DNA from 3 places in the Mesorhizobium sp. P3_B5 genome. Region 1 is predicted to be linked to each of the others. Evidence: predicted binding sites of a transcription regulator. Region 1 holds the regulator's gene; each other region holds the start of a gene.
What was found. Region 1 encodes PhoB, which activates phosphate uptake and scavenging genes when phosphate is short. Its sites were predicted from a motif close to TGTCATNNANCTGTCAT; they were not measured.

Region 1 (9,611 bases):
CGGAAAGCGGCGCCGAGGGGTTGAAGGTGCTCGTTGCCGCGGCTGCCTATGGGGTGCCGGTCGACTGCGTCGTGCTCGACTACCAGATGCCGGGAATGAGCGGCGCCGAAATGGCGCGGATCGTGCGCAACACCGCCGGCCTCGCCGATACGCCGATCATCATGCTGACATCGGTCGACCAATCGCTCGCCAACACCAGCTATCGCGATCTCGGCATCGATGCGCAGCTGATCAAGCCGGCGCGGTCCTCGGTGCTTTTGGAAACACTGGTCGCGACAATCCAGCGTCACCATCACCACACGACGGACGGTCGCGTGCTGCCGGCAGCACGCAGCGGTTCCGGCGGCATTGCCGAACCCGCATCCGCAAAGCCGCCACACGCTGCTTCGGAGCGGGCCTTGCTGCAGCCACCGCCGGTTCGTGCCCGCGCCCGGGCTACCGGCGATGAACGCAGGCTCGACATACTGGTTGCGGAGGACAATGAGGTGAACCAGATGGTGTTCACCCAGATCATCGGTGAAACCGGTTACAGTTTCGAAATCGTCGGCAACGGTCGCAAGGCGCTCGACGCCTTCGGCAGGCTCAACCCGCGCATGATCCTGATGGATGTCTCGATGCCGGAGATGAGCGGGCTCGAAGCGACGGCCGCCATTCGCCGGCTGGAAGAGGAGACGGGTACGCATATCCCGATTGTCGGCGTCACAGCGCATGCGCTGAAAGGCGATCGCGAACGTTGTCTGGAAGCGGGCATGGACGACTATCTGCCCAAGCCGATCAGCCCCAGGGCCTTGCTGGAAAAGGTCGAGCGCTGGGTCAACGCCGGCGGGGAGGTCCTGCGCAGCGCAGGATAGGCGCGCCGTCGCAGCTGCTTTCGCAAGGAGCGGAGAAAGATCGCCGAAGATTCGGCGCCGCCCTTGCGCGAAACACTATGGTGCGATCGCACCATACCAAAACAAGCCCGCAGCCGGGACAATGATCGCATAGAAATCCGCACCAGTTACGGGCGGGAGCAAGCGACCGCCGGCAAGAAACAGCGTCAATTCTACCCCAACGGACCCTGTTTTCGGTGATGGCTTGGCCAAGACACGCTCTGGCCACAGGCAACGCGCTCCCGCCCGGCTTTTCTTTCCCTGCGCTTGCCGCTGAGGAAGAAGCCGGCCGGAATCGCGCAAGTCCCTGATTTCGGCAGCAAACCGCGACCACATTGCCAAGGCTGGCCGGCCGCCATTTTCGGCACTCCCGTTCGACGTTACCGGGCTGACACGAAACTGTCATGCGACTGTAATAATCGGGGGCTATTGGCCTCAGCGGGCGCCGAAAGACACTGGCGCCGAGAGACCATCTTCCGAACAGGAGCAGGCCACATGAAGAAATTCCTCCTCACGGCGTCGGCCGCGGCGCTTGCGCTGGCCGCGTCGTCCGGCTTCGCCGCCGCGCGCGACCAGATCCAGGTCGCCGGGTCGTCGACCGTGCTACCCTATGCCAAGATCGTCGCCGAGCAGTTCGGCGAAACCTTTACCAACTTCAAGACCCCGGTGGTCGAGTCCGGCGGCAGCGGCGCCGGCATCAAGGAATTCTGCAAGGGCGTCGGCGAAGACACCATCGATATCGCCAACTCCTCGCGCCCGATCAAGCCGGACGAAGTCAAGTCCTGCGTCGACGCCGGCGTGAAGGAAATCCAGGAAGTCCGCATCGGTTATGACGGCATCGTCTTCGCCACCGACATCAAGGGCCCGGACTGGGCGCTGGTTCCCGCCGACATCTACAAGGCGCTGGCCGCCAAGCTGGTCGTCGACGGCAAGCTGGTCGACAATCCGAACACCAAGTGGAGCCAGGTCAACCCGAAGCTGCCCGACTGGGACATCGCCGCCTACATCCCGGGCGAAAAGCACGGCACGCGTGAAGTGTTCGAGACCAAGCTTCTCGACGCCGGCTGCGACAAGGCCGCCATCAAGGCGACCGGCATCAGCGACGACAAGGAAGTCGGCAAGACCTGCATCGCCATCCGCAAGGACGGCAAGGCTATCGATATCGACGGCGACTATACCGAGACGCTCGCCCGCATCGACTCCAACAAGACCGGCGTCGGCGTGTTCGGCCTCGCCTTCTACGAAAACAACGCCGACAAGCTGAAGGTTGCGACCGTCAAGGGCATCGTGCCTTCGACCGCGACCATCGCCAGCGGCGAGTATCCGGTGTCGCGCCCGCTGTTCTTCTACGTGAAGAAGGCGCATCTCGGCGTCGTTCCCGGCCTCAAGGAATATGTCGAGTTCTTCCTTGACGACCAGATGGTCGGCCCGGAAAGCCCGCTCGCCGAATACGGCCTCGTTGCGGCTCCCGACGCAGAGCGTCAGGCCCAGCGTGACGCATTCGCCGCCGGGAAGACGATGTAATCAGCTACCGAACCAGGGCGCGGGCCAAGTCCGCGCCCTGGTTTCGTCGCCTGCCGCAATGGCGGCGGCGCTTTGAATTTTCCTTGGGGTGGGTGATGTCGTCCTTGCTCGTACTCGCCATTATCGTTGCCATAGGCCTGGTTGCGTTCTTTATCGGCCGGCAGCGTGCTTCCGCTCAGGACAATGGCACGGTGAAGCCGCATTCGCGCGCCCACTATCACGGCTGGTGGGCCTTCCTGCTCGCCGTTCTGCCCGCCCTTTTGCTGCTCGCCGTCTGGAACGTCGGCTCTTCGGTCTATCTCGACCGTCACATTCACGCCGCCTTGCCCGAGCGGACCGCCGACAGCAAGGTTGCCAGCGAGGCGCTGGACGTCAGCCTGGTAAAGAGCCTCGCCAAGGGCTTGCGCCAGCTCGACGCGAACACCGCACTGCCAGCCACTTTCGCCGGACTGCAGCCGATGCTCGCCGCCAAGGGCGTGGCGCTGGCGACCGACACGCAGGACTACATGATCCCGATCGCCGTCGAGGCGAACGCCGTGCAGAACCGGCTCGGCCTGTTTGGCGCAATTATCACCTTCGCCTTGTCGATCGCCGGCGCCTTCTATGCGCTGAGGCAGATCGCGCCGCGCGCCAGGGCGCGCAACAATGTCGAGAGGCTGATGCTGTGGGGGCTGCTTGCCGCCTCCACCATCGCCATCCTGACCACGGTCGGCATCGTGCTTTCCATGCTGTTCCAGACGATCACCTTTTTCGAAAGCGTGTCGCCGGCGAGTTTCTTCTTCGGCACGGTCTGGGATCCGCGTTTCTCCGCTGCCGGTTCGGGCGGGAGCCAGGGCCAGTTCGGCCTGATCCCGCTGCTTGCCGGCACGCTCTATATCGCAGCGGTCGCGCTCGTTGTCGCGGTGCCGATCGGGCTGATGTCGGCGGTCTACATGGCCGAATATGCAACGCCCCGGCTGCGCTCTGTGGTCAAGCCGGCGCTGGAACTGCTCGCCGGCATACCGACCATCGTCTACGGCATCTTCGCGGTGGTCACGCTGGGGCCGTTCCTGCGCGATCTCTCCGCGGCGCTGACGGGCGGCTCGCCCTTCATCCAGGGCCAGAGCATTTTCACCGCCGGCCTGGTCATGGGCGTCATGCTGATCCCGGTCGTGTCTTCGCTGTCCGATGACATCATCACGGCGGTGCCGCGCGCCATGCGCGACGGCTCGCTCGGCCTCGGCGCGACCCGCTCCGAGACAATCAAGCGCGTCATCCTGCCGGCGGCACTTCCCGGCATTGTCGGCGCCATCCTGTTGACGGCTTCGCGCGCCATCGGCGAGACGATGATCGTCGTGCTGGCGGCAGGTGTCGCCGCCAATCTCACCATCAACCCGTTCGAGGCGATGACGACCATCACCGTCAAGATCGTCAACCAGCTGACGGGCGACCTCGAGTTCAATTCGCCGCAGACGCTGGTCGCCTTCGCGCTCGGCCTGACGCTGTTCGCGTTGACGCTGGTGATGAATATCGTCGCGCTCTACATCGTGCGCAAATACCGGGAGCAGTACGAATGACCGACATTCCCATGGACACGATGGTCCGGGCCGCCGCTCATCCGCGCCGCGACATCGGGCTGAAGGCCCGCTATGCCGCGGAGCGCCGCTTCCGCATCTATGGCATGCTGGCGATTTCCGTCGGCCTTGCCTTCCTGGCCATCATCCTCGTCACCATTGTCTCGAAGGGTTACACCGCCTTCTGGCAGACGACGGTGTCGCTGCCTGTCAACTTCGACGCGAAGGTGATCGATCCTTCCAACAAGCGGGCCACCGATCCCAGTGTGCTGATCAAGGCGAACTATCCCAAGCTTGCCGAAAACGCGCTGATCGCCAAGCTCGGCATTTCTCCCGACGACAAGCCGGCTATCAAACAGCTCAAGGGCTTCCTGTCCGAAGGCGCCCGCGTCCAGCTGCGCGACATCGTCGCCGCCGATCCGTCGGTCATCGGCACGACGCGTGACGTCAACATCCTGGCCGCCGCCAATCTCGACTCGGCCTTCAAGGGCCAGATCGACCTCGGCGTCGAGGAAGCGCGCCGCAAGGTTTCCGACCAGCAGATCGCCTGGATGAACAAGCTGAAGGCGGACGGCGTGATGGCCGAGCACTTCAACACCGGCCTGTTCACCTACGGAGCTTCCAGCCGTCCGGAAACATCCGGCATGGGCGTGGCGATCATCGGCTCGCTCTACATGATGGTGATCGTGCTTTTGCTGGCGCTGCCGATCGGCGTCGCCGCCTCCATCTATCTGGAGGAATTCGCCAAGAAGAACCGGTTCACCGACCTGATCGAGGTCAACATCAACAATCTGGCCGCGGTGCCGTCGATCGTCTTCGGCCTTCTCGGCCTTGCCGTCTTCATCAACTTCCTCGGCATGCCGCGCTCGGCCGCTTTCGTCGGCGGCCTGGTGCTGACGCTGATGACGCTGCCGACGATCATCATCGCGACGCGTGCGGCACTGGCCGCCGTGCCGCCGTCGATCCGCGCGGCAGCGCTTGGTCTTGGCGCTTCCAAGATGCAGATGGTGTTCCAGCATATCCTGCCGCTAGCCGCCCCCGGCATTCTCACCGGCACCATCATCGGCCTGGCGCGCGCGCTCGGCGAAACCGCGCCGCTGCTCTTGATCGGTATGGTCGCCTTCGTTGCCGACTATCCGAAGACACCTTTCGATCCGGCGACGGCGCTGCCGGTGCAGATCTACCTGTGGGCGAACGAGGCCGAACGCGCCTTCGTCGAACGCATGTCCGGCGCCATCATCATCCTGCTGGTCTTCCTCATGGCCATGAACATCACCGCGATCGTGCTTCGGCGCCGGTTCGAGCGGCGCTGGTAGAAAAAAGGCATTTTGGTATGAACATCATGACCGAACAGTCCCTTGAAAACGCTGTGGGCGATAAAATGAACGCCAAGTCGAACGAAGTGATCAAAATGCGCGGCGACAAGGTCGGCGTGTTCTACGGCGAGAAGCAGGCGTTGTTCGACGTCAATCTCGACGTGCGCCTCAACCAGGTGACGGCGCTGATCGGCCCGTCGGGCTGCGGCAAGTCGACCTTCCTGCGCTGCCTCAACCGCATGAACGACACCATCGATTCGGCGCGGGTGACCGGCAAGATCACGCTGGACGAAGAGGATATCTACGACAAGAGCATCGACGTCGTCGAACTGAGGGCGCGCGTCGGCATGGTGTTCCAGAAGCCCAATCCGTTCCCGAAGTCGATCTACGAGAACGTCGCCTACGGCCCGCGCATCCATGGACTGGCCAAGCGCAAGGCCGACATGGATCAGATCGTCGAGTCGAGCCTGAAGAAGGCGGCGATCTGGAACGAGGTCAAGGACCGCTTGCAGGAACCCGGCACCGGCCTTTCCGGCGGCCAGCAGCAGCGTCTGTGCATCGCGCGCGCCATTGCCGTGTCGCCCGAGGTGATCCTGATGGACGAGCCCTGCTCGGCGCTCGATCCGATCGCCACCGCCCGTGTCGAGGAACTGATCGACGAACTGCGCCAGAACTACACGATCGTCATCGTCACCCACTCGATGCAGCAGGCGGCGCGCGTGTCGCAGCGCACGGCGATGTTCCATCTCGGCTACCTCGTCGAGGAGGGCGCCACCGACAAGATGTTCACCAACCCCGACGACAAGCGCACCCAGGACTACATTACCGGCCGGTTCGGCTGAGCGGTTCCGGCAGCGAAGTTTCAGGCACGAGGACTAGGATCATGGGTGAACATACCGTCGCATCTTTCGATGAAGAGCTGGGGCAGATCAGCAAGCTGATCCGCGACATGGGCGATCTCGCCGGCTCGATGGTCAGCGGCTCGACCAAGGCGCTGCTCAATTCGGACAACGCCCTGGCGCAGCGCGTCGTCTCCGACGACGCCATCATGGATGCGCGCCAGCGCGAGCTGGACGACCGCGCCATCACGCTGATCGCCAAGCGCCAGCCGATGGCCAACGATTTGCGCGCAGTGGTCGGGTCGATCCGCATGGCCGGCGACCTCGAGCGTATCGGCGATCTCGCCAAGAACATCGCCAAGCGCGTCGGCACCGTCGGCCTCAGCGTCACGCCGCGCGACCTGTCGCATTCCATCGATGCGATGGCTCAACTTGTGCTCATCCAGGTGCAAGGGGTGGTCGAGGAATATGCCGCCGCCGATGCGGCAGCGCTCGCCAAGCTCAGAAACGACGACGAGCGCATCGACGTCAAATACACATCGGTGTTCCGCGAGCTTTTGACCTACATGATGGAAGATCCGCGCAACATCACCGCGTGCACGCACCTCCTGTTCTGCGCCAAGAACCTCGAGCGCATCGGCGACCATGTCACCAACATCGCCGAAAATGCGTATTATGTTTTGACCGGCACGCAGCTGCCCGCCAATCGTCCGAAGCAGGACGAGACGGCGATGTCCGCGCCGGCGGCATGACGACAAGGGTGACCAGCCGATGATCGCGCCACGCATCATGGTGGTGGAGGACGAGGAGCCGCTAGGCCTGCTCCTCCGCTACAATCTCGAATCCGAAGGCTACCAGGTCGAGGTGGTGACGCGCGGCGACGAAGCTGAGATCCGCCTGCAGGAAAACGTGCCCGACCTGCTGGTGCTGGACTGGATGGTTCCGGCGGTTTCCGGCATCGAGCTGTGCCGGCGTCTCAGGATGCGGCCCGAAACCGAGCGGCTGCCGATCATCATGCTGACCGCGCGTGGCGAAGAGAGCGACCGCGTGCGCGGCCTCTCGACCGGCGCCGACGACTATCTGGTCAAGCCGTTCTCGACGCCGGAGTTCATGGCCAGGGTCAAGGCGCTGCTGCGCCGCGCCAAGCCGGAAGTGCTGTCCAGCGTGCTGAAGGTCGGCGACATCGTGCTCGACCGCGAATCGCACAGGGTCTATCGCAAGAAAAGCGAGATCCGGCTCGGGCCGACCGAATTCCGCCTGCTCGAGTTCATGATGCGTCATCCTGGCCGGGTGTTCTCGCGCAGCCAGTTGCTCGACAATGTCTGGGGCGAGACGATCTATATCGACGAACGCACGGTGGACGTGCATGTCGGCCGGTTGCGCAAGGCGGTCAACAATGGCCGCATGCCAGATGTCATCCGAACCATTCGGGGCGCCGGTTATGCGATCCGCGAAGACTAGGTCCCTCGGCGCGGAAGCGTTTATTGGTTGAATGCGTCCACTCCCGGACCTCACGCGTCGATGATTGGCTCAGCCCGCTCATGGCTTCGTCATCCTTGGGCGAAGCAAGGAGCGTAGCGACGCGGCGCAGACCCAAGGATCCATGCCGCGACCTCAAGGCGTTGCTACTGTGCAGAATTCTGCCCCGTTGAATTCTTTGACCGATTTCACGGCATGGATCCCAGGGTCTCCGCGACGGAGCTTCGCTCCTGCTTCGCCCTGGGATGACGACGTTGGGACGGCTTCGGCCAATCTCTAAAGTCGGCGACAATCTGCGGCATCAATGATTGACGTCGTCCTCAGGCCACGTCTTTCCCGATAGCGCCAGCCCGTGCCTGCCCGCCCGGCGCGAAGATCTCCTGGTCGACGAAGCTCAGTGCCCGCATGGCGCAGCCTTCGCGGATCAGTGGCAATTCGTTCGGTTCGGTGTCGAAGGAGATCGATTTCGAGTGCTGGCCGCCGGCGGTCTGGGCGATGGCCTCGCGCAGCGCCGGTTCGATCAGGTCGAAGGCGGCGGCGCTGACGCCGACCATGGCGACCGGCGCCGGATCGATCAGCGCAAACAGGCTGCCGAGGCCGAAGCCAAGCGCTTCGCCGGCCTTGCGGTAGGCCTCGCGCTCCGGTCCGTCTTTCTCACGTGCCGCGACGGCGAGCGCCCGCATGTCGGCGTCGCTGACATCGGCGACCGGCTCGGCGTCCTCGCCCAATTGCCTGGCGTTGCGCCAGATGGCGTAGTTGCCGGCATAGGCCTCGACGCAGCCGCGCCGCCCGCAACGACACAGCGCCCCGCCCGGGCGATGGATCATGTGGCCGAACTCGCCGCCCGAGGAATGGGTGCCGGTGAACAGCTCGCCCTTCAGCACCAGTCCCATGCCGATGCCGTGCGACAAAAGGATGGCGATGAAATCGTCGTGGTAGCGGACCGGATCGCGCCACTGCAGCGCCACCGCCATCATGTTGCAGTCGTTTTCCATGGTGGCCGGAATGCCGAATTCGCCTTCCAGTATGTCGGCGAAGGCGATGTCGGTCTGCGGCGTGATCGGCGACCACAGCATGGCGCGGGCGTGCGAATCGGTGATGCCCTGGATGCCCATGGCGATGCGGGCGACGCTGTGGGTGTCGAGGTCGGGATCCTCGAGCCGACGCCTGACTATGGCGACACATTCGCCGATCAGTTCGTCGCGCGGCATGGTCAGCGTGTCCAGCCGGCGCTGCTCTTCGGCCACCACCTGGCCGGCGTAGTCGATGACAGCGACGGAAAGGAAATTCAGCGACAGCACCACTGTCATCACAGCGGCTGCTTCCGGATTGAGCCCGAGACCGACTTGCGGCCGGCCGCGTTTCAGCGAAACAGCTTCGCTGGCCTTGCTCTCGGCCAGGATGCCTTCCCCGATCAGGTCGGCGGAGATCGCCGATATGGTCGAGTGGCTGAGGCCGGTGGTCGCCGCGATCTCGGTCCGCGACGGCTGGCCGGCGCGGCGCACGGCCGAAAGCACCATCGCCCGGTTGCGGCGGCGCAAATCGTCGTGGCGGATTCCAACCGACATCTTTTTTGTTTTCCTCCCGGTCGTCCTCGCGGCCTCTGATGATATTGAAGGCAGTCGGTGACACCGGCCAAATATTGGCAGAAGCCGGCGGCACTGTCATTATTTATTGCGAGCCTCGAAAAAAAGTCAGCGACACATCAAAATCCATCAGAATCGATGTTGACAGCGCTCCGACGTTGGACCACTATTTTTTCGAGGCTCGAAAAAATAGAGCCTTTGTGCCGGCCTTCGGGCCAGTTTGTCGCGCTGCGCGCGATTTAGGGAGGATATCATGAAGAAATTTGCAGTCGCCATGCTGGCGGGTGTCGCCATGTCGTTGACGTTGGCGTCGGTCGCACAGGCGAAGGACAAGGTCATTGGCGTTTCGTGGTCGAATTTCCAGGAAGAGCGTTGGAAGACCGACGAAGCGGCGATGAAGACGGCGATCGAGGCCGCCGGCGACAAGTACATCTCCGCCGACGCG
Region 2 (9,611 bases), on a different contig from region 1:
AACCGCCTCGCCGGCCGCTATCTCACCGCGCAAGTCGTGGCCGTTACTTGCTTCATCCTGTTTCCGCTGGCGGCGACCTTCGTGCGGCCAGCGACCACGGGCCTGCCGGGCTTCCTGTTCGCGGTGCTCGGCGGCTTCGACAAGCCGTTCAACCAGGCACCGTCGCTGCACATCGCGTTGCTGGTGATCATCTGGTATCACTGGCGCCAGGCTCTGGGGCGACTTCGTCTGGGCGGCGTTTTCAAACCCGTCTGGCACGTCTGGTGTTTTCTGATCGGCGCCTCGGTGCTGACGACATGGCAGCATCATTTCATCGACATCCCGACCGGCGCGCTGCTCGGCTTTTTCGCGCTGTGGCTGTTTCCGGCCCATGGCGACCTGCCCTTTGCCGGTTTCAAGCTGACCACCGACCCCAAGGCGCGGCGGCTGGCGCGGTTCTATGGCCTTGGTGCAGCCCTTGCGCTGGCCGCCGCCGCTGCCGGCGCGTTCGTCTCCCCGATCGCGCTGATCCTGTTGTGGCCGGCGCTGGCGCTGGCCATTGTCGCCTTCGCCTATGCCGGGGCCGGCCCGCGCGTCTTCCAGAAAGCGGCCGATGGCACCGTCTCGCTGGCCAGCCGCATTTTGCTGTGGCCCTACCGGCTTGGCGCCAGGGTCAATGTGTGGATATGGACGCGCAAGCTTGAGCCACAGGTGGCGGTCGCCGACGGTGTCTTCCTCGGCCGCTTTCCGACCCCCACTGAAGCCAACGGCTTCAGCACGGTGATCGACCTTGCCGGCGAACTGGAACGGCCGCGCGGCGCGACCAGCCGCTGGATCAGCGTTGCCATGCTCGACCTGGTCGCGCCGCCCAGGGATAGGCTGGAGCAGGCGGTGGCGTCGATCGAGCTGGCGCGCAGGCGCGGCACGGTGCTGGTCTGCTGCGCGCTCGGCTTCCAGCGCAGTGCTGCCGTCGTCGCCGACTGGCTGGTTGTGTCCGGCCGCTCGCACACACAGGCGCAGGCGCGAAAAAAGCTCGCGGCATCCGGCCGTCCGGTGCATCTTCACAGCGGGGTGGACAAGCCGGCATGAGTGGCGAGACGTATCACGACAAAGCCGAGGCGTTCGCCGCCGGGCTGATGCTGCAGGCGGCATGGCCGATCCTGCTGGTGGTGGCCGCCTTGATGGCGGCGCCGATTATTGGCCTCGTGGCCGCGCCGCAGACGACACCGGTAGCGGTCGCGTGGCTGGTTGCCGCGGCGAGTGCCGTAGCCACCCTCGCCCTCTCCGCCTTGCTTGCCTTCGACGCGCTGCTGTTTCGGCTGATGGCCAGTCACGCCAGCGAGGCCGGCGGGGGTGCCGCAGTCGACGATTTGCTGGCGCGCATGCGGCTGAAACCAACCGCTGCCGGCGGCCGCACGCTCGACCAGCGCATCACAGGCACGCGCCACCTGCTGGTGGAGCAGCGAATCGCCTTCGCCCTGTTTGCGTTGGCCTCGTTCGTCGCGGCATTCCTTTGAGCCCGTCGATGACAAAGCTTCATATTCGCGCCAACACCTTCACCTTGCTGCAGACAGTGACCTCGGTCGGCCTGTCGGCGCTGGCTTGGGTGGTGACCGGCGTACGGCCGATCTGGAATGGCAGCCAGCCGTCGGAGCGGCAGCGCATCTATTTCGCCAACCATGCCAGCCATGGCGACTTCATCCTTTTGTCGGCCTGCCTCAGCGAAAAGGTGCGCGCCCGCACCCATGCCGTGGCGGCGGCCGAATATTGGGGCAAGTCGCGGCTGCGGCGCTTTATTGCCGAGGACATGCTGTCCTCCGTGCTCATCCACCGGCAATGGACCGACGAGACGCAGAACCCGATTTCGATCATGCTGTCGGTGCTCGACGACGGCCATTCGCTGATCCTGTTTCCCGAGGGCACCCGCAACACCACCGATGCGGAATTGCTGCCGTTCCGCTCCGGCCTCTACAATCTGTCGATGGCGCGGCCCGAGGTCGAGCTGATCCCGTGCTGGATCGAGAACATGTCGCGCGTGCTGCCCAAGGGCCAGTTCCTGCCGGTGCCGCTTCTGTGCCGCGTCGTCTTCGGCCCGGCGGTGACGATTGCGCCCGGCGAAGAGCGCCGCGCCTTTCTCGAGCGCGCCCGCCAGACGCTGCTTGCGCTCAACCCCCGCCCGGATCGAGACGACTGATGCCACTTTCGCTGCCGCCGATGCATGAAACCATGATCCTGGTAATCGGCCTGGTCGGCGTGCTGTCGACTGCGAGCCTCGTCGCCGGCATCCTGTCGTGGCGGGCGCCCAAGCCACTGTCGTCGGGGCTCACCAACCTCAACCAGCGCATCAACGCCTGGTGGGTGATGGTGGTGGCGATCACGGTTGCCTTCTTTTCCGGCCGCACCGGCATGACCATCCTGTTTGCGCTGATCTCGTTTGCGGCGCTGCGCGAATTCGTGACGCTGACGCACAGCCGGCGCAGCGACCACTGGGTGCTGCTGGGCATGTTCGGCATCATCATCCCGTTCCAGTACTGGCTGGTGTGGACCGCCTGGTACGGGCTCTTCACTATTTTCATCCCGGTCTACTGCTTCCTTTTGATGCCGGCGATCACAGCGCTCAATGGCGACACCGAGCGCTTCCTCGAGCGCGTTTCGGCGCAGCAATGGGCGATCATGATCTCGGTCTATTTCGTCAGCCATGTGCCGGCGCTGCTGACGCTCAACGTGCCCGGCTTCGAAGGCCGCAACCTGTTGCTGATCGCCTTCTTGATCATCACCGTGCAAGGCAGCGACGTGCTGCAATATATTTTCGGCAAGCTGTTCGGAAAACACCTTCTGTCGCCCTCCGTCTCGCCATCAAAAACCTGGGAAGGGCTGGTCGGCGGACTGGCGGCGTCGAGCCTGCTCGGCGCACTGCTGTCGTTCCTGACACCGTTTTCGCCGCTACAGGCAGCAGGCGTCGCCTTCATCGCCTGCCTGATGGGTTTTCTCGGCGGGCTGGTCGCATCGGCCATCAAGCGCGACCAGGGCGTCAAGGACTGGGGCCATCTGATCGAAGGCCATGGCGGCATGATGGACCGCGCCGACAGCCTGGTCTTCGCCGCCCCGGTGTTCTTTCACACGGTCCGTTATTTCTGGACCGTGTGAGAGAACGAGTACGTCCGGATCGGTCTAGCGGCTGAGATTAAGTGCTGCGCTCAGATCGCCCATCGGCGGCTGGTCGTTGTTGCGCAGCGCCTTGTCGCGAGCGACGATACCGGGCAGCACCGGCAAATCGTAGCGCGCGGTGATGAAGCGCAGGATCGACGTCGTATCGTATTGCGTGTGATCGACGGTACCCGCTTTGGCATAGGGCGAGATGATGAAGGCCGGGATGCGGTTGCCCGGCCCCCAGCGATCCGCCTTCGGCGGCGCGACGTGATCCCAGAAGCCGCCGTTTTCGTCATAGGTGACGACGACCAGCATGTGGCCCCATTGCGGGCTTTTCTCCAGATGCGAAACGATGGCGGCGAGATGCTGGTCGCCGCTGCCGACATCGGCATAGCCACCATGCTCGTTGAGATTGCCCTGCGGCTTGTAGAAGCTCACCGCAGGCAGCTTGCCGTCGTCAATGTCCTTGATGAACGCCACGCCGTCGAGGCCGCCGTCCTTCAGGTGCTCGGCGCGGGCAGCCGTGCCGGGCGCATAGGCGGCGAAGTAATTGTAGGGCTGGTGATGGAACTGGAAGTTCGGCACCGGCGTCGCATTCTTGCCGTCGAGCGCGGCCTGCCAGGCGCCGGAGTACCAGGCCCAGGCGATGCCCCGCAGCGACAAGAGATCGCCGATGGTGATCTCGTGCTGTGGCGGCAGCGTGGTCGGCGCCGCCGGATCGGCCAGCGCCTTGTCGCCGCCTGCGGCCGGCTTGTTGGCGCTCGGCTGATAGGGTGGCTGCATGGTATTAACCGCGTAGAAATCAGGCGTGATGGCGCCGTCATTGACGAATTTCGGCGCGCCGCCGAGCGCCGAGGGCGGCGAGTTGTCGGCGACCTTCAGCGTCTTGCCATCGGCGTCAACAACCGCGATCTGATCCTTGATCGGGCTGGTGTCGGCATGGGGATAGACCGGCACGCAAGCGCAGGCGATCTGGAAATGGTTGAGGAAGGAGCCGCCGAAGGCGCCCTGGAAGAAATTGTCGGCCAGCACGTATTTCTTCGCCACCGCCCACATCGGCAGGACGGAGCCGTCATAATGGCCCATGACGACGCTGCCCGAATCGGCCCAGGCGACGAACTTGTCGTTGCGGCCGCCATTGATCTGCATCTGCTCCTGATAGAAGCGATGCCAGAGGTCGCGGGTGATGACCGATGTCTTCAGATTGAAGCCATTCGGATCGTCGATGGCGAAGCACGCATTGGCCAGATGCGCGGTCTGCGCTTCGGTCACCGGCGGGGTGACACCCTTGCCGGTCAGGCCGCCCCAGGCCGGCGGCAATTCGGCCAGCGGCTTGCCGTCGCGGTCGAGCTGGCGCACCTGGTCGGCCGACACGTTGGACAGGCCATTGGCGCCAGGGAAGCCGCCATAAAGATTATCGAAGCTGCGGTTTTCGGCATAGATGACGACGACAGTATCGATCTTGTCGTAGCCGGCGGGAGCGGCGCCGGCGATGGTCGTGAAGGAAGCCAGCGCTGAGCCGGCCAGATAAAGCGAATTGAAGAGCTTGAGCCTCGACATGGAAATACCTCATGGCTGGGTGGTGGCTAGAGGGGCAGTGCATGGCCGGGGGGGCGACGAACCATAGGCATGCAGGTACTTCGATGCCTTGTCACCTTTGTGACAGTCTCGACCTTTGCGAACACGGTTGCGTGAGCGCGGGGACCGGTCATCAAGCCGTTGCAGTGCTTCCTTATTTCCGCAACGAAAATCGGACTGAGCCACATGACTGCTGGACGATGGAAAGGCCAGGTGATCGCGATCGTCGCGGCATCGGTGGTTGGCCTCGCCGTGATCGCGCCGGGAGCCACGGCCGAGCCGGATGGCATGCATCCCGGGCCGCTGTCGCGCGCGCAAGCCTTTGCCAGGGCGACGGCCCTGACCGCGCTTGGCCGCAAGCTGTTCTTCGATCCGTCGCTGTCGGCCTCGGGGCTGCAATCCTGCTCTTCCTGCCATGATCCGAAGCATGCCTTTGGTCCGGCCTCGGCCACCCCAGTCGAGATGGGCGGGCCCAAGATGGACCAGCCGGGACTGCGCGCCGTGCCGTCGCTGCGCTACCTCCAGGCGACGCCTGCCTTCACCGAGCATTTTTACGATTCCGACGACGAAGGCGATGAGAGCGTCGACAATGGTGCGACCGGCGGCCTGACCTGGGACGGCCGCGTCGATCGCGGGCAGGACCAGGCGAAGATCCCGCTGTTGTCGCCCTTCGAGATGGCCAACAAAAATGCCGGCGATGTCGCTGCCGCACTGCGCAAGGCCGCCTATGCCGACGATTTCAAAGCGGTTTTCGGCGACCAGGTATTCGACCATCCGGACGATGCTTTCGACGCCGCTGCCGAAGCGCTCGGGACGTTCGAGCAGAGTGCCGCCGATTTCTATCCCTATTCCAGCCGCTACGACGACTTCCTCGCCGGCAAAGCGACACTGTCGGCGCAGGAATTGCGCGGGCGCGCTTTGTTCGAGGATGAAGCCAAGGGCAATTGCGCCAGCTGCCACCTCAGCGAGCCGGCCAATGACGGCGAGCCGCCGCAGTTCACCGATTATGGTTTCCTCGGCATCGGCGTGCCGCGCAATCCGGCGCTTCCCGCCAATGCCGATCCGAATTATTTCGATCTCGGCCTGTGCGGCCCGCTGCGCACCGACCTCAAGGGCCGGGCCGCGTATTGCGGCCTGTTCCGCACGCCGACGCTGCGCAACGTCGCGCTGCGCAAGAGCTTCTTCCACAATGGATATTTCCACTCGCTGCGCGACGCTGTCGCCTTCTATGCGAGCCGCGATATCGATCCCGGCCGCTGGTATCCAAAGGCCACCGACGGCACGGTTCGCAAGAACGACGATCTGCCCAAAGCTTACTGGCCCAACCTCAACCAGGACCCGCCCTTCGGCAAAAAGCCCGGCGACAGACCGGCGCTGACCGATCCCGAGATCGACGACATCGTCGCCTTTCTCCAAACCCTCATCGACGCCGACCAGCAGGCCGACGCGGCGCGTTGAGTTTCGGATCGGCTCAGCCGCGGATCGCGCGCCCTGCCCGTTGTAGCAGTTCGAAGGCAGTGAAGCGCTTGTCGTGCCAGGCTTTCACTCCGCCGGCCGGACGATAGATCTCGCCGATGCGCGACATGCCGGTCATCGCCGATATCACGTCGGGATAAGTCTTCGCCGCCACCGCGCCCAACATGGCCGATCCCAGCAGTACCGGTTCGGGCGAGGTCGATCCGGCCACGGTCAGTCCTGTGGTGTCGGCCAGCAGTTGACGGACCAGTTCGCTCTGCGCGGCGCCGCCGCTGACGACGATGGTGTCGATGGCGATATTTTTCCCGGCCATCGCTGCCACGATCTGGCGCACGCCATAGCCGATCCCGCACAGGCCGGCGACATAGAGCGCGACCAGATTTTCGAGGGAAGTGTCCATGCCCAGCCCGGCGATCAGCGCCTTGGCTTCGGGGTCGGCGAAGGGCGAGCGGTTGCCGAGGAATTCGGGCACGACGTGCAGGCCATCCGCCAGACGCGCCGCCTCTGACAGTCCGGCGGACTGCGTCGCCGCCTGCTGGCCAAGCCAGGCAGCGAGGCCGATGCCTTGCGCCTTGGCTCGCACTAACACTTCGGCCGAGGCCGGGTGAAAGGCGATGAGATGATCGATCGCCGCGCCCGCCGCCGACTGGCCGCCTTCATTGAGCCATAGGCCCGGCACCATCGAGGAGAAATACGGGCCCCAGACGCCAGGCACGAAGGCGGGCTCGTTGGTGCTGGCCATGGTGCAGGCCGAGGTGCCGAAGACATAGGCCATGCGCGACTGCAATGTGCCGACATCTCCCTTACCACCGACGGTGCCGACACCGCCGGCATGGGCATCGATCAGACCGGCGGCGACCGGCGTTCCCGGCAGCAGACCGAGTTCGTTGGCGGCAGTTCCGGTCAATCCTTGAGCGAGTGCGGTGCCGCCTTCGGCGATCTCGGTGCCGATGCGGGCAAAGCCTTCGTCGGCGAGCTGGCCGAGGCCGATGGCGCGGAAATAGGCCTCGTCCCAGCGCCGCTCATGCCCGAGATAGGTCCATTTGCAGGTCACGGTGCAGATCGAGCGCGCCAGGCTGCCGGTCGAGCGCCAGGTGAGATAGTCGGTCAGGTCGAAGAAATGCTCGGCCGCGGCAAAACTCACGGGCAGGTTTTCACTTAGCCACAAGAGCTTGGGCGTCTCCATCTCCGGCGAAATGGTGCCGCCGACATAGTCGAGCACGCGATGCTTGCCGGCATTGATGCGCTGCGTCTGGTCGAGGGCGCGATGGTCCATCCAGACGATGATGTTGCGCTGGCTGTCGCCCGAGCGGCCAACCGGCAACGGTGCACCGCCCTGCCCGATCACCACCAGTGAACAGGTCGCGTCGAAGCCGATGCCGGCAATATCGCGCGGACCAAGCCCGGACTTCGCAACCGCCTCGCGCACGCTGGCGCAGACCGCGCGCCAGATGTCGTCGCTCGACTGCTCGGCGATCTCGCCCGGCTCGATGAACAGTGCGATGTCGCGCTTGGCCGACGCCAGCATGGCGCCCTCAGCGTCGAACACCCCTGCCCTGGCGCTGCCGGTGCCGACATCGATGCCGAGGAAGTGTGGGGGCATGGGGGAACCTCGAGGAATTGGCGAATAGCGAATAGCGAATAGCGAATAGCGAATAGCGAGCGATAATTTTCCTATTCGCTATTCGCTACTCCCTATTCGCTCCTACAAATCATTGCTCTGCGGCAGGATCACCAGATCCCGGATGGTGATGTTCCTTGGCCGCGTCAGCATGAACAGCACGGCTTCGGCGACCTCGGCGGGTTGCATCAGGCCGCCGGCGGCCAGCTCCTCGTCGAGCTTCTCCTTTGGCCAGTCGCTGATCAGCGCCGTCACCACGGGTCCTGGCGCCACGGCGCCGACGCGCAGGCCGTGCTTGGCGACCTGGCGGCGGACCGTGTGAACGAAGGCCTGCACGGCATGTTTGGAGGCGGTGTAGATCGGCTCCCAGACGACGGGTACGAGCCCGGCGATCGAGCTGGTGACGATGATGTCGCCGGTCTTGCGTTCGACCATGTGCGGCAGCACGGCGTGCACGGAACGGAATACCGCATTGATGTTGAGGTTCAGCATGCGGTCCCAGGCATCGGGATCGCCGCCGAGGATCTCGCCGCCGACATAGGCGCCGGCATTGGCATGGAATATGTCGAGCTGGCCGGCCTTCTCCAGAATCTCAGGCATCATGGTGGCGACGCTCGACGGCTTCATCAGATCGACCACCACCGGGATCGCCTGCGGCCCAAGCTCCGCGCAAACCTCCTTCAGCCTGTCCTCGGCGCGGTCGACCAACACGACCCGTACGCCGGCGGCGATCAGCGCCCTGGCACATTCGAGCCCAATGCCCGAGGCGGCGCCGGTGATTGCCGCGACTTTTCCACTCAAATCCTGAGCCATTTCGATGGTCTTCCTGTCTACTGGGTTCAGGCTCGGCCGTGGGAAACCCGCGAACGGCGCGCCAGGGAGTCGACGATGACCGCGATCGCCAGAACGGCGCCGGTGATCATGTAGCGAAGCGACGACGACAGGTCGAGCAGCGTCAGCCCGCTGGCGATCGACTGGATGACGATGATGCCGAGCAGCGCCGAATAGGCGCTGCCGCGGCCGCCGAACAGGCTGGTGCCGCCGATGACGGCCGCCGCGATGGCGTTGAGGTTGACGTCGCCGGTGCCGGCCTGCTGGCTGGCCGAGGCAAGGCGTGCGGCCGACAGCACGCCGCCGAGGGCGGCGAACATCGAGCACATCGCAAAGGCGCTGAGATAGATCAGCCGCACCTTGATGCCTGCGCGGCGCGCGGCTTCGCGATTGCCGCCGACGGCGGTCATCGAGCGGCCCCATTTGGTGCGGGTCAGCGCATAGTTCATCGCCACGACCAGGCCGACGAACAGGCCGAACATCCACGGGATGCCGCGTGCCTGGTTGAGATAGGCGACGATCAGCTCCAGCACGATGGTCAAGGCGGCGACCTTTACGATCAGGCCGCTAACCGACGGCGCCGACAGGTTGACGGCGCGGCGGCGGCTGACGGTGCGCAGGCCGGTGATCAGCATGACGATGCCGGGTACCGCCGCCAGTCCGAAAGACACCCATTTGGGCATGACCAGCAGCTGGCCGAAATTCACCAGGTTCGAACCGTAAGGCAGGTTGATCGAACCGGTGGAGCCGAGGATGTAGAGCTGCAGCCCGAGCACCGCGAGCAGGCCGGCCAGCGTCGAGACGAAGCTCGGCATGCCAAGTCGATTGAACAGCAGCGCATAGAGCGAGCCGATCAGCGCGCCGAAGGCGACGGCGGCAAGGATGGCGAGCGCCACCGGCCAGCCCTGGTTGACCCATAGCGTGCCGACAAGCGCCGAGGCAAAGCCGCTGATCGAGCCGACCGAGAGATCGATCT
Region 3 (9,611 bases), on a different contig from region 1:
CGAATACCGAGTTTCATCGTCACGCTGGCGGGAATGCTGATCTTTCGCGGCATCTGCCAGGCGCTGCTGGGTGGCGGGTCTTCGGTGGGGCCGCTTCCAGACGGCTTCAAGGCGCTCAGCTCCGGCTTCATTCCGGATGTGATCGGCCCCTTGACGCTGATCCCGCCGACGGTGAACGCCGCCGGCAAGACCATTCTGGGCAGCGGCATGACCTTGCACATGACAACGATCCTGATCGGCATCGTCGCCGTGCTCGCCTATGCCTATTTCGGGCTCAAGGCACGGCGCACTCGCGAAGCGCATGGCTATGAAGCCGAACCTTTCACGCTGTTCGTCATCAAGACCCTCGTGACCAGCGCGCTGGCGCTGTTCCTGGTCTACCAGTTCGCCAGCTACAGGGGTCTGCCGATCGTACTCATGGTGATGGGCGCGCTGATTGCGCTGTTCGTCTTCGTCACCAAACGCATGACGATCGGCCGCCGCATCTACGCCATGGGCGGCAATGCCAAAGCGGCGCAACTGTCGGGCATCAAGACCGAGCGGCTGACACTGATGGTGTTCGTCAATATGGGCGTGCTGTCGGCGCTTGGCGGTCTGATCATTGCAGCGCGGCTCGGACAGGCCGTGCCGGCGGCGGGCCTCGGCAGCGAGCTCGACGTCATCGCCGCGGTGTTCATCGGCGGCGCCTCGGCGATGGGCGGCGTCGGCCAGGTGATCGGCGCGGTGGTCGGCGGCTTCATCATGGGCGTGATGAACAACGGCATGTCGATCATGGGCGTCAATGTCGACTGGCAGCAGGTGGTCAAAGGCCTGGTGTTGCTCGGCGCCGTGGTCTTCGACGTCTACAACAAGAACAAGGGTTGAGGCGAGGGAACCAGGAAGGCATACGGGTCACATCGCGGCTGCCGGCAACCCGCCGGCGCATAGAAGTTCCCCCAGGGGACCAGGCCCGCGAAGCGCTATCCCGACGAAGAATTTCACCCGTGGCGCGGAATGGTACCGAGCCGCGACGGTCAGGGTTTGCCACGCCGGCAGCCGGGCCTAGTCACCAGAGAGAGGGTATATCATGCTGATCTCCCAGATCCTCGACGACGCCGAGACGATCCGCGTCGTCGCCCGCAACGGCGGCAAGACCCGGATCATCAATGGCGCCCGCAGCGTCTATTCGCTGGCGATGGAGGCCGCGCGCACCGGCACCGGACTGGTTGCGCTCATCGAGCGCAAGGGCTTCGGCGAGACCGTCGATCTCGACGCCGCCTACAAGAAGGGGCGGCTGCTGTCGCCGATCAACCATCCAGACCCCGCGCATCTGCACCTCACCGGCACCGGGCTGACGCATCTGGGCTCTGCGGCAACGCGCGATTCCATGCACAAGAAGCTCAGCACCGACGGCGAGGAGCAGCTCACCGATTCGATGAAGATGTTCCGCATGGGGCTGGAAGGCGGCAAGCCGGCGAAAGGCCAGACCGGCGTGCAGCCGGAATGGTTCTACAAGGGCAACGGCACCATGGCGGTGGCGCCGGGTGCGCCACTCATGTCGCCGGCTTTCGCGCAGGACGCCGGCGAGGAGCCGGAAGTCGCCGGCATCTATGTCATTGGCGATGACGGCGCGCCGTTCCGCGTCGGCTTCACGCTGTCGAACGAGTTTTCCGACCACGTCACCGAGCGCGTCAACTATCTGTTCCTGGCGCATTCGAAGCTGCGCAACGCCTCATTCGGACCGGAGATCCTGATCGGCGACCTGCCGTCCGACATCCGAGGCGCCTCGCGCATCGTTCGCGACGGCAAGGTGCTTTGGGAAAAGCCGTTCCTGTCGGGCGAGGCGAACATGTCGCACACCATCGCCAATCTCGAACATCACCATTTCAAATATTCGGCCTTCCGCCAGCCGGGCGACGTGCATGTGCACATGTTCGGCACGGCGACGCTTTCGTTTGCCGACGGTATCAGGACCGAGGCCGGCGACACGTTCGAAATCGAAGCCAAGGATTTCGGCCTGCCGCTGCGCAACCCGCTCGAAATCGAGCAGCCGGTGAAGGTGGCGGTGAAGGCGTTGTGACAGCGTAATCTCCCCCCTCGTGGGGGAGATGGCCGGCAGGCCAGAGGGGGGCGCTGTCCCTCCAACGTCTCAATCGAATAACTTCGCCTTCAACTGTTCTCGGCTGGCCAAATGGTGCAAGGTCGGCGATCCTTCGCGCCCCCCTCTGCCCTGCCGGGCATCTCCCCCACGAGGGGGGAGATTGGCAGCTGCAACCTCAATAAATATCGAAGTCGAAATACTTTGCCTGGATCTTCTTGTAGGTGCCGTCGGCGACGATGGCGTCGATGGCGGCGTTGAGCTTGTCGCGAAGCTCTGTGTCTTCCAGGCGAACCGCGATGCCGGCCTGCGTCTCGGTGCCCTTGATGTCGCCGATCATCTTGCAGCAGCCGTTGCTCGCCTTCTTCATCCAGTCGACCAGCACGAACTTGTCCGAGATGACGGCATCGAGGCGGCCGTTGGTCAGATCGGTGATCGCTTCTTCCTGGGTCGGATAGAGCTTGGCCTCGGCGCCGGCCTTGCCATAGACGTCCTGGGCATAATCGGCCTGGGTGGTCGACGCTTGGGCGCCCACCGTCTTGCCGGCAAGTGCCGCCGCTTCAGTCGAGGTGAGCTCGCTGTCCTTCAGGGCCACCATGGCAAGCGGCGTGGTGTAATATTTGTTGGTGAAGGCGACCTGTTTCTTGCGTTCCTCGGTGATGCTCATCGAGGCGATGATGGCGTCGAACTTCTTGGCCTGGAGGGCAGGAATGATGCCGTCCCAGTCCTGCGTGACGATCTCGCACTCGACCTTCATCTGCGCGCAAAGCGCATCGGCGATGTCGATGTCGAAGCCGACGACCTTGCCGTCCGGCGTGATGGTGTTGAACGGCGGATAGGCACCCTCGGTGCCGATCTTCAGTTTCTCCGCGGCCTGTGCCGAAAAGGAGCCGGCAGCAATGACCAACATGGCGGCGCTTGCCGCCGATAGGATCCATCTCGAAATCCGCATTCTTGTTCCCCTTGCAGTTAAGTCATCATGACGGTCGGCACAGCCAAGCATGGCGCTCCGGGTCAGGCAAGGTCTCACGGTGACAAGGAAGATCAGCGCGCGGCGCGGAAATGCTTGGACAGCTTCAGGCCTTGCGCCTGGTAGTTGGAGCCGAGATCGGTGCCGTAGAGCGCCTGCGGCCGCTTCAGCATGTGCTCGTAGACCAGCCGCCCGACGATCTGGCCATGGTCGAGGATAAACGGCACTTCGTGGCTGCGCACTTCGAGCACCGCCCGGCTGCCGGTGCCGCCTGATGCCGAATGGCCAAAACCCGGATCGAAGAAGCCGGCATAGTGAACGCGGAATTCGCCGACCAGCGGATCGAAGGGCGTCATCTCGGCGGCGTAGAGCGGCGGCACATGCACCGCCTCGCGCGACACCAGTATGTAAAACTCGTCGGGATCGAGCACCAGTTCGCCAGCGCCGCGCTTATAGAGCGGCTCCCAGAAGTCGACGACATCCTGGGCGGCACGCTTGTCGACATCGACAAGGCCTGTGTGATGCTTGCCGCGATAGCCGACCAGCCCATCCTTGTCGCCGTCGAGATCGATCGACAGCGCGATGCCGCCGCCGGAAATGTTGGGCGGCTCGGTGGCCACCAGCATCTCGGCGCGGTGGAGTTCGCTCAGTTCTGCCTCCGACAAGAGCGCATTGCCGGTGCGGAAGCGGATCTGCGACAGCCGCGAGCCGGTGCGCACGACGATCGGGAAGGTGCGCGGGCTGACCTCCAGGTAGAGCGGACCGTCATAGCCGGCGGCGATCTTGTCGAACTCGTGGCCGCGATCGGTCATCACCCGGGTGAAGATGTCGAGCCGTCCGGTCGAACTCTTCGGGTTGGCCGATGCGGAAATGTCGGCAGGCAGCGCCAGGCCTTCGAGCAGCGGCACGATGTAGACGCAGCCGGTTTCAAGCACCGCGCCTTCGGCGAGATCGATTTCGTGCAGTTTCAGCCGATCGAGCTTTTCGGCGACCTTGTGGCCCGGCCCGGGCAAAAAGGAAGCGCGCACCCGCCACGCTTTGGCGCCGAGCCTGAGATCGAGGCTGGCCGGCTGGATCTGGTCGGCATCGAGCGCACGCGGCGACTTCAGCGCGCCCGACTGGAACAACGCGGAAATATCCTGATCGGGAAGAATGCCGGTCTGCCGCAAAGCTGGCTCCGCTTGAAGGCCGCGACTCTTTTTTTGTCGCAGGTTCTTGCCGCAAAACCGTGTAACACTTTTGCGGAACCTGCTTGGTACAAACCTCTTAATCAAGCCGGGAATTGACGCAAGCGCGGTGCAGGTCTAAAGGGTCGTTATCCCGTGGTGATTTGGCCGGTCGGCTTGCAGCCACGTTAAACAAGTCGCTAAAGGACCGTCGGGCCGCAAGGCCGTATGGACCGGTTGCGACTTTCGCGGCCGGTTTTTTTGTGTCTGGAACAAAAGCGATGAGCACCAAGAAGCGTAACTGGAAGCCTCAGACAGCACTCGTGCATGCAGGGACCTTGCGTTCCCAATTCGGCGAAACGTCGGAGGCGATGTACCTCACCCAGGGCTATGTCTATGAGACGGCGCAGGCAGCCGAAGCGCGCTTCAAGGGCGAAGAGCCGGGTTTCATCTATTCGCGCTACGCCAATCCGACCGTCGACATGTTCGAAAAGCGCATGTGCGCGCTTGAAGGCGCGGAAGACGCGCGCGCCACCGCGTCCGGCATGGCGGCGGTGACCGCAGCCCTTCTGTGCAGCGCCAAGGCCGGCGACCACATCGTGGCGGCGCGCGCGCTGTTCGGTTCCTGCCGCTGGGTGATCGAGACGCTGGCGCCGAAATACGGCATCGAGGCAACGCTGGTCGACGGCACCGACATCGCCAATTGGGAAAAGGCGGTGAGGCCGAACACACAACTGTTCTTCCTGGAAAGCCCGACCAACCCGACACTGGAAGTGATCGACATCGCCGCAGTTGCTGCGCTCGCCAATTCGATCGGCGCGCGGCTGATCGTCGACAACGTCTTTGCCACCCCCTTGCAGCAGAAGCCTTTGCAGCTCGGCGCCCACATCGTCGTCTATTCGGCGACCAAGCATATTGACGGCCAGGGACGCTGTCTCGGCGGCGTCATCCTGTCGGACAAGAAGTGGATCGACGAGAACCTGCACGACTATTTCCGCCACACCGGCCCCAGCCTGTCGCCGTTCAACGCCTGGACGCTGCTGAAGGGCCTGGAGACGCTGCCACTGCGCGTGCGCCAGCAGACCGAAAGCGCCGGCAAGATCGCCGATTTCCTGGCCGGGCGGCCGGAAATCGCCCGCGTCATCTATCCGGGCCGCGCCGACCACCCGCAGGCGGCGGTCGTCAAGAAGCAGATGTCGGGTGGCTCGACGCTGATCTGCCTCGACGTCAAGGGCGGCAAGCAGGCGGCCTTCGCCTTGCAGAACGCGCTCGACATCGTGCTGATCTCCAACAATCTCGGCGATGCCAAGAGCCTGATCACCCATCCGGCGACGACGACTCACAAGAATCTGAGCGACGAGGCGCGCGCCGAACTCGGCATCGGGCCGGGAACGCTGAGGCTCTCCGTCGGCCTCGAGGATGCGGACGATCTGCTCGCAGATATCGAGCAGGCGCTGAAGTCGGCAAAATAGGCTTCGCCCGATACGACAAGGCGCGGGCGCTCAGGCGCCCGACGGCGTCTCTTCCAGTTCGGCTGCCTTGGTGCCGATGGTCATCGCGTTGCCGCGCCAGTCGACGGCGCCGCCGAGCCAGCCGCGCACCCAGAGGGCGGGCAGCATCACGTCGCGCGCCATCAGCGCCGGGATCATGCGCGGCGACAGGTACCAGCCCTTGCCCCAGGCCAGGGCGCATTCCGGCAGGTAGGCGAGTGCGAGCACGGCGAGCGCGGTTGCCGGCAGGCTGAAGCCGGCGCCCGCCGCCGCCAACAGCGCCAGCACCAGTGGCACCGCCACGCCAGTGAATATCTCGGGCGCGAAGAACAGCGGGAAGGTGACGCGGCGCAAGCGCGCCCAACGCGCCTGGCGCGACCAGATTTCGTCGAAACTACGTTGGCCAAGCGGCTGCTCGAAGGGCGAGGCGACAAGATTGACGCGCAGCCCGAGCCCATTGACCAGCTTGGTCGCGGCGGCGTCCTCGGCGATCTCGGCGGCCAGTGCGCGGATGCCGCCATTGGCATCGAGCATCGGCTTGTTCCACAGCATGCTCTTGCCCTGGGCAAAGCCGAGGCCAAGCGCGTCGCCGGTATATTGCCAGCGCGCCTGCAGCGTGTTGAGGAACGCGCATTCGACCTCCGCCCAGAACCCGGCCGGCCGCGAGCCGATCGGCGTCGAGCAGACGAGGCCGGTGTCGTCGCGCCATGCCGCCAGCAGATGCTGGACATAGTCCATGGGCATCAGCACGTTGGAATCTGCAAGGATGACCCATTGGTGGCGGGCCGCTTCCCAACCCTTGACGCAATTGTTGAGCTTCGGATTGCCGCTGATGCGGTCATCGCCAAACAGCAGCCGGGCCGGTATCTCGGGAACCCGGGCAATCGTCCTGTTTATCATCTTGACCACCGGATCGTCGGCGTGGGCGACGCAGAAGAGCAGCTCATAGCGCGGCCAGTCGAGCGAGAAGGCGCGTGCCAGGGTCTCCTCGGTAAATGGCTCGACGCCACGCGCCGGGACCACGATCGACACCCCCGGCGCCTTGCCGGCGGGCGGCGCGATGGAGCGCCGCCGTCTCAGCATGAATGAAGCGAGCAGGATGCCGGCGAGATTTGAAAGAAGCAGGGCTATCGAAAGCAGGGCTGCGGCTATGACTGTCAGTTCCATCGAGATCTGGTCACTCCGGGAAAAGCCGGCCGCAAATAGCCATTTTTGAACGGTTCGACAGAGCGCTTGAGTCGCCCGGCACAGTCCGGACACACCATCATTGTCATGTGTCACTTAAATGACATTGTTTGTCGGCACCTGCGCTTGAGGTCGTTGACCGGGCCGGGGAGAGCGCCGACAGTTCCGCTCACATTGCCTTGGAGTAGCCCATGTACCGCGCCGTTACGCGCAACATCGAAGTGCAGGTCAGGCCGTTCTATCTGGAGGATCGCTCGGATCCCTCCGAGAACCGCTATGTCTGGGGCTATCAGATAACCATCGACAACCAGTCGGACGATTTCGTGCAGCTTTTGTCGCGCTATTGGCACATCACCGACGGCACCGGCCGGGTCGAGGAAGTGCGCGGTGCCGGCGTTGTCGGCGACCAGCCCGAACTCAACCCCGGCGACAGCTATCAATACACGTCCGGCTGCCCGCTCTCGACGCCGTCCGGCATCATGGTCGGCCACTACACCATGCGCAACAAGCGGGGCGAGACGTTCGACATCGCCATCCCGGCGTTTTCGCTGGATCTGCCAGGGACACGGCGGACGGTGAACTAGCGTCTTTCTCCCCGTCTCAATACGGGGAGAAATGCCCGGCAGGGCAATGAGGGGCGGCGCCGGTCCCTGAGATTATCTTCCATGTACAAGCGCGTCTGAGTGTATTGCCGCTGCCATTTGCCGACGGTCGCGCTGCCCCTCATCCGCCCTTCGGGCACCTTCTCCCCGTAGAACGGGGAGAAGGAAGAGAGGTTACTGAGCCGCAAACTCCGCCGGATCGAAGTCATACTGCTTCGAGCAGAACTCGCAGGCGACGTGGATGCCACCGTCCTCGGTGCTGTCCTTGATCTCCTGCGCCGAAAAGCCCTCGAGGATGCCGCGGATCTTGTCCCTGGAGCATGAGCACTGGTCGGCGACTGGAACGCCGCCGAAGACGCGCACGCCGTGCTCATGGAACAGCCGGTAGAGCAGCCGCTCGGCGCCGATCGTCGGGTCGATCAGTTCGGTCGGCTCGATGGTGCCGAGCAGCGCCACCAGTTCCTGCCAGGAATTGTCGGCCGGTTCATGCGTCACGTCGCGCGGATCGCCGTCGCCGCCCGAAATGTCAGGCACGCGCATGCGTTCGGGCGATTGCGGCAGGAACTGCGCCAGGATGCCACCGGCGCGCCACTGCTCACGGGCGCCACGAGGACCTGGCGTCAGCAGCTTGGCCACCGACAGCCTGAGATCGGTCGGGATCTGCTCCGACTGGCGGAAATAGGTGCGTGCCGCATCTTCCAGCGTTTCGCCGTCGAGCTGGACGATGCCCTGGTAGCGCTGCGTGTGGGCGCCCTGGTCGATGGTCAGCGCCAAAACGCCGCTGCCGAGCAACGTCTGCTGCGACGTTTCGCCGGTAGCGATCAAGGCTTCCAGCCGGTCGGCATCGAAGCGCGCATAGGCCCGCAAGGCCGATGGCGTGGAGAAATCCGCGACCAGCATGTCGACCGGCCCGTCGGTGCGGGTCTGCAGGATAAACTTGCCCTCGAACTTGAGCGAGGTGCCAAGCAACACCGTCAGCACACAGGCTTCCGCCAGCAGCCGGGCGACCGGCTCGGGATAGTCGTGGCGGCTGAGGATGGCGTCGAGCATCGGCCCGAGCTGGACCGTGCGGCCGCGCACGTCGAGCGGGCCGACCTCGAAGGGCACGACGTGATCGTCGCCGGCATAGCCGAATTCGCCGAGTTTGAGGTGATGTTCAGTCACTTGATGCGTTTCCAACATGACAAAGCTCCAGGGCGCGGCCATGCCGCCCCCTGGGGTGCATGCGTCCAAACGCGCTTGATTTGCGTGATGCGGCGCAGATAGGCATCGCGCCGCCCCAGATCAAGCGCCCAGACACATCAAGCGCCCAAGCACCAGGCGAGCACGGCCTTCTGGGCGTGAAGCCGGTTCTCGGCCTCGTCGAAGACCACCGAATGCGGTCCGTCGATGACCTCGTCGGTCACCTCCTCGCCGCGATGCGCCGGCAAGCAGTGCATGAACAGGGCGTCCGGCTTGGCCTTCGCCATCAGGGCTGCATTGACCTGATAGGGCGAGAACACATTGTGACCGCGGGCGCGATGTTCCTGACCCATCGACACCCAGCAGTCGGTGACGATGCAATCGGCCTCATGCACGGCTTCCTCGGGCGAGCGGGTGAAGCTCAGCTTGCCGCCATGCGCCTTCGACCAGTCGATATGTTTCTGCGCCGGCTCGCTGCCCTCGGGCACGGCGACATTCAGGTTGAACTGGAACCGCGCCGAGGCCTCGAGCAGCGAATGCAGCACATTGTTGCCGTCGCCGGTCCAGGCGATGGTCTTGCCGGCCACCGGACCACGATGCTCCTCGAAGGTCATGATGTCGGCCATCAGCTGGCAAGGGTGGGTGTCGTCGGTCAGCCCGTTGATGACGGGGATCGTTGCGTTCTCGGTCAATTCAAGCAGCCGCTCATGCGAGGTGGTGCGGATCATGATCGCATCGACATAGCGCGACAGCACCTTGGCGGTGTCGGCGATGGTTTCGGAGCGGCCTAGTTGCATCTCGGTGCCGGTCAGCATGATGGTCTCGCCGCCAAGCTGGCGCATGCCGACGTCAAACGACACGCGCGTGCGCGTCGACGGCTTGTCGAAGATCATCGCCAGCACCTTGCCTTCGAGCGGCTTTGTCCGCTCGCCGGCCTTG

Region 2: the regulator PhoB is predicted to act here: its motif matches at 4,836-4,852, upstream of AC1DVW_RS02795 (acid phosphatase).
Region 3: the regulator PhoB is predicted to act here: its motif matches at 6,978-6,994, upstream of AC1DVW_RS08570 (ceramide glucosyltransferase).

Annotation. Positions count from the first base shown of each region.
Region 1 is NZ_JBFUGR010000007.1:107,620-117,230, forward strand. It holds gene AC1DVW_RS19245 (PAS domain-containing protein) at 1-851, shown strand, start outside; gene AC1DVW_RS19250 (substrate-binding domain-containing protein) at 1,365-2,393, shown strand; gene pstC (phosphate ABC transporter permease subunit PstC) at 2,489-3,949, shown strand; gene pstA (phosphate ABC transporter permease PstA) at 3,946-5,262, shown strand; gene pstB (phosphate ABC transporter ATP-binding protein PstB) at 5,280-6,104, shown strand; gene phoU (phosphate signaling complex protein PhoU) at 6,146-6,853, shown strand; gene phoB (phosphate regulon transcriptional regulator PhoB) at 6,873-7,562, shown strand; gene AC1DVW_RS19280 (ROK family protein) at 7,901-9,148, opposite strand; gene xylF (D-xylose ABC transporter substrate-binding protein) at 9,420-9,611, shown strand, end outside.
Region 2 is NZ_JBFUGR010000001.1:570,700-580,310, reverse strand. It holds gene AC1DVW_RS02815 (phosphatase PAP2/dual specificity phosphatase family protein) at 1-1,068, shown strand, start outside; gene AC1DVW_RS02810 (hypothetical protein) at 1,065-1,496, shown strand; gene AC1DVW_RS02805 (lysophospholipid acyltransferase family protein) at 1,505-2,173, shown strand; gene AC1DVW_RS02800 (phosphatidate cytidylyltransferase) at 2,194-3,126, shown strand; gene AC1DVW_RS02795 (acid phosphatase) at 3,151-4,689, opposite strand; gene AC1DVW_RS02790 (cytochrome-c peroxidase) at 4,894-6,165, shown strand; gene AC1DVW_RS02785 (FGGY-family carbohydrate kinase) at 6,179-7,786, opposite strand; gene AC1DVW_RS02780 (SDR family oxidoreductase) at 7,889-8,617, opposite strand; gene AC1DVW_RS02775 (sugar ABC transporter permease) at 8,644-9,611, opposite strand, start outside.
Region 3 is NZ_JBFUGR010000002.1:760,081-769,691, reverse strand. It holds gene mmsB (multiple monosaccharide ABC transporter permease) at 1-864, shown strand, start outside; gene araD1 (AraD1 family protein) at 1,067-2,059, shown strand; gene AC1DVW_RS08585 (ABC transporter substrate-binding protein) at 2,256-3,029, opposite strand; gene AC1DVW_RS08580 (2'-deoxycytidine 5'-triphosphate deaminase) at 3,122-4,216, opposite strand; SAM riboswitch at 4,360-4,437, shown strand; gene AC1DVW_RS08575 (O-succinylhomoserine sulfhydrylase) at 4,495-5,685, shown strand; gene AC1DVW_RS08570 (ceramide glucosyltransferase) at 5,716-6,870, opposite strand; gene apaG (Co2+/Mg2+ efflux protein ApaG) at 7,080-7,472, shown strand; gene AC1DVW_RS08560 (Hsp33 family molecular chaperone) at 7,665-8,696, opposite strand; gene argF (ornithine carbamoyltransferase) at 8,792-9,611, opposite strand, start outside.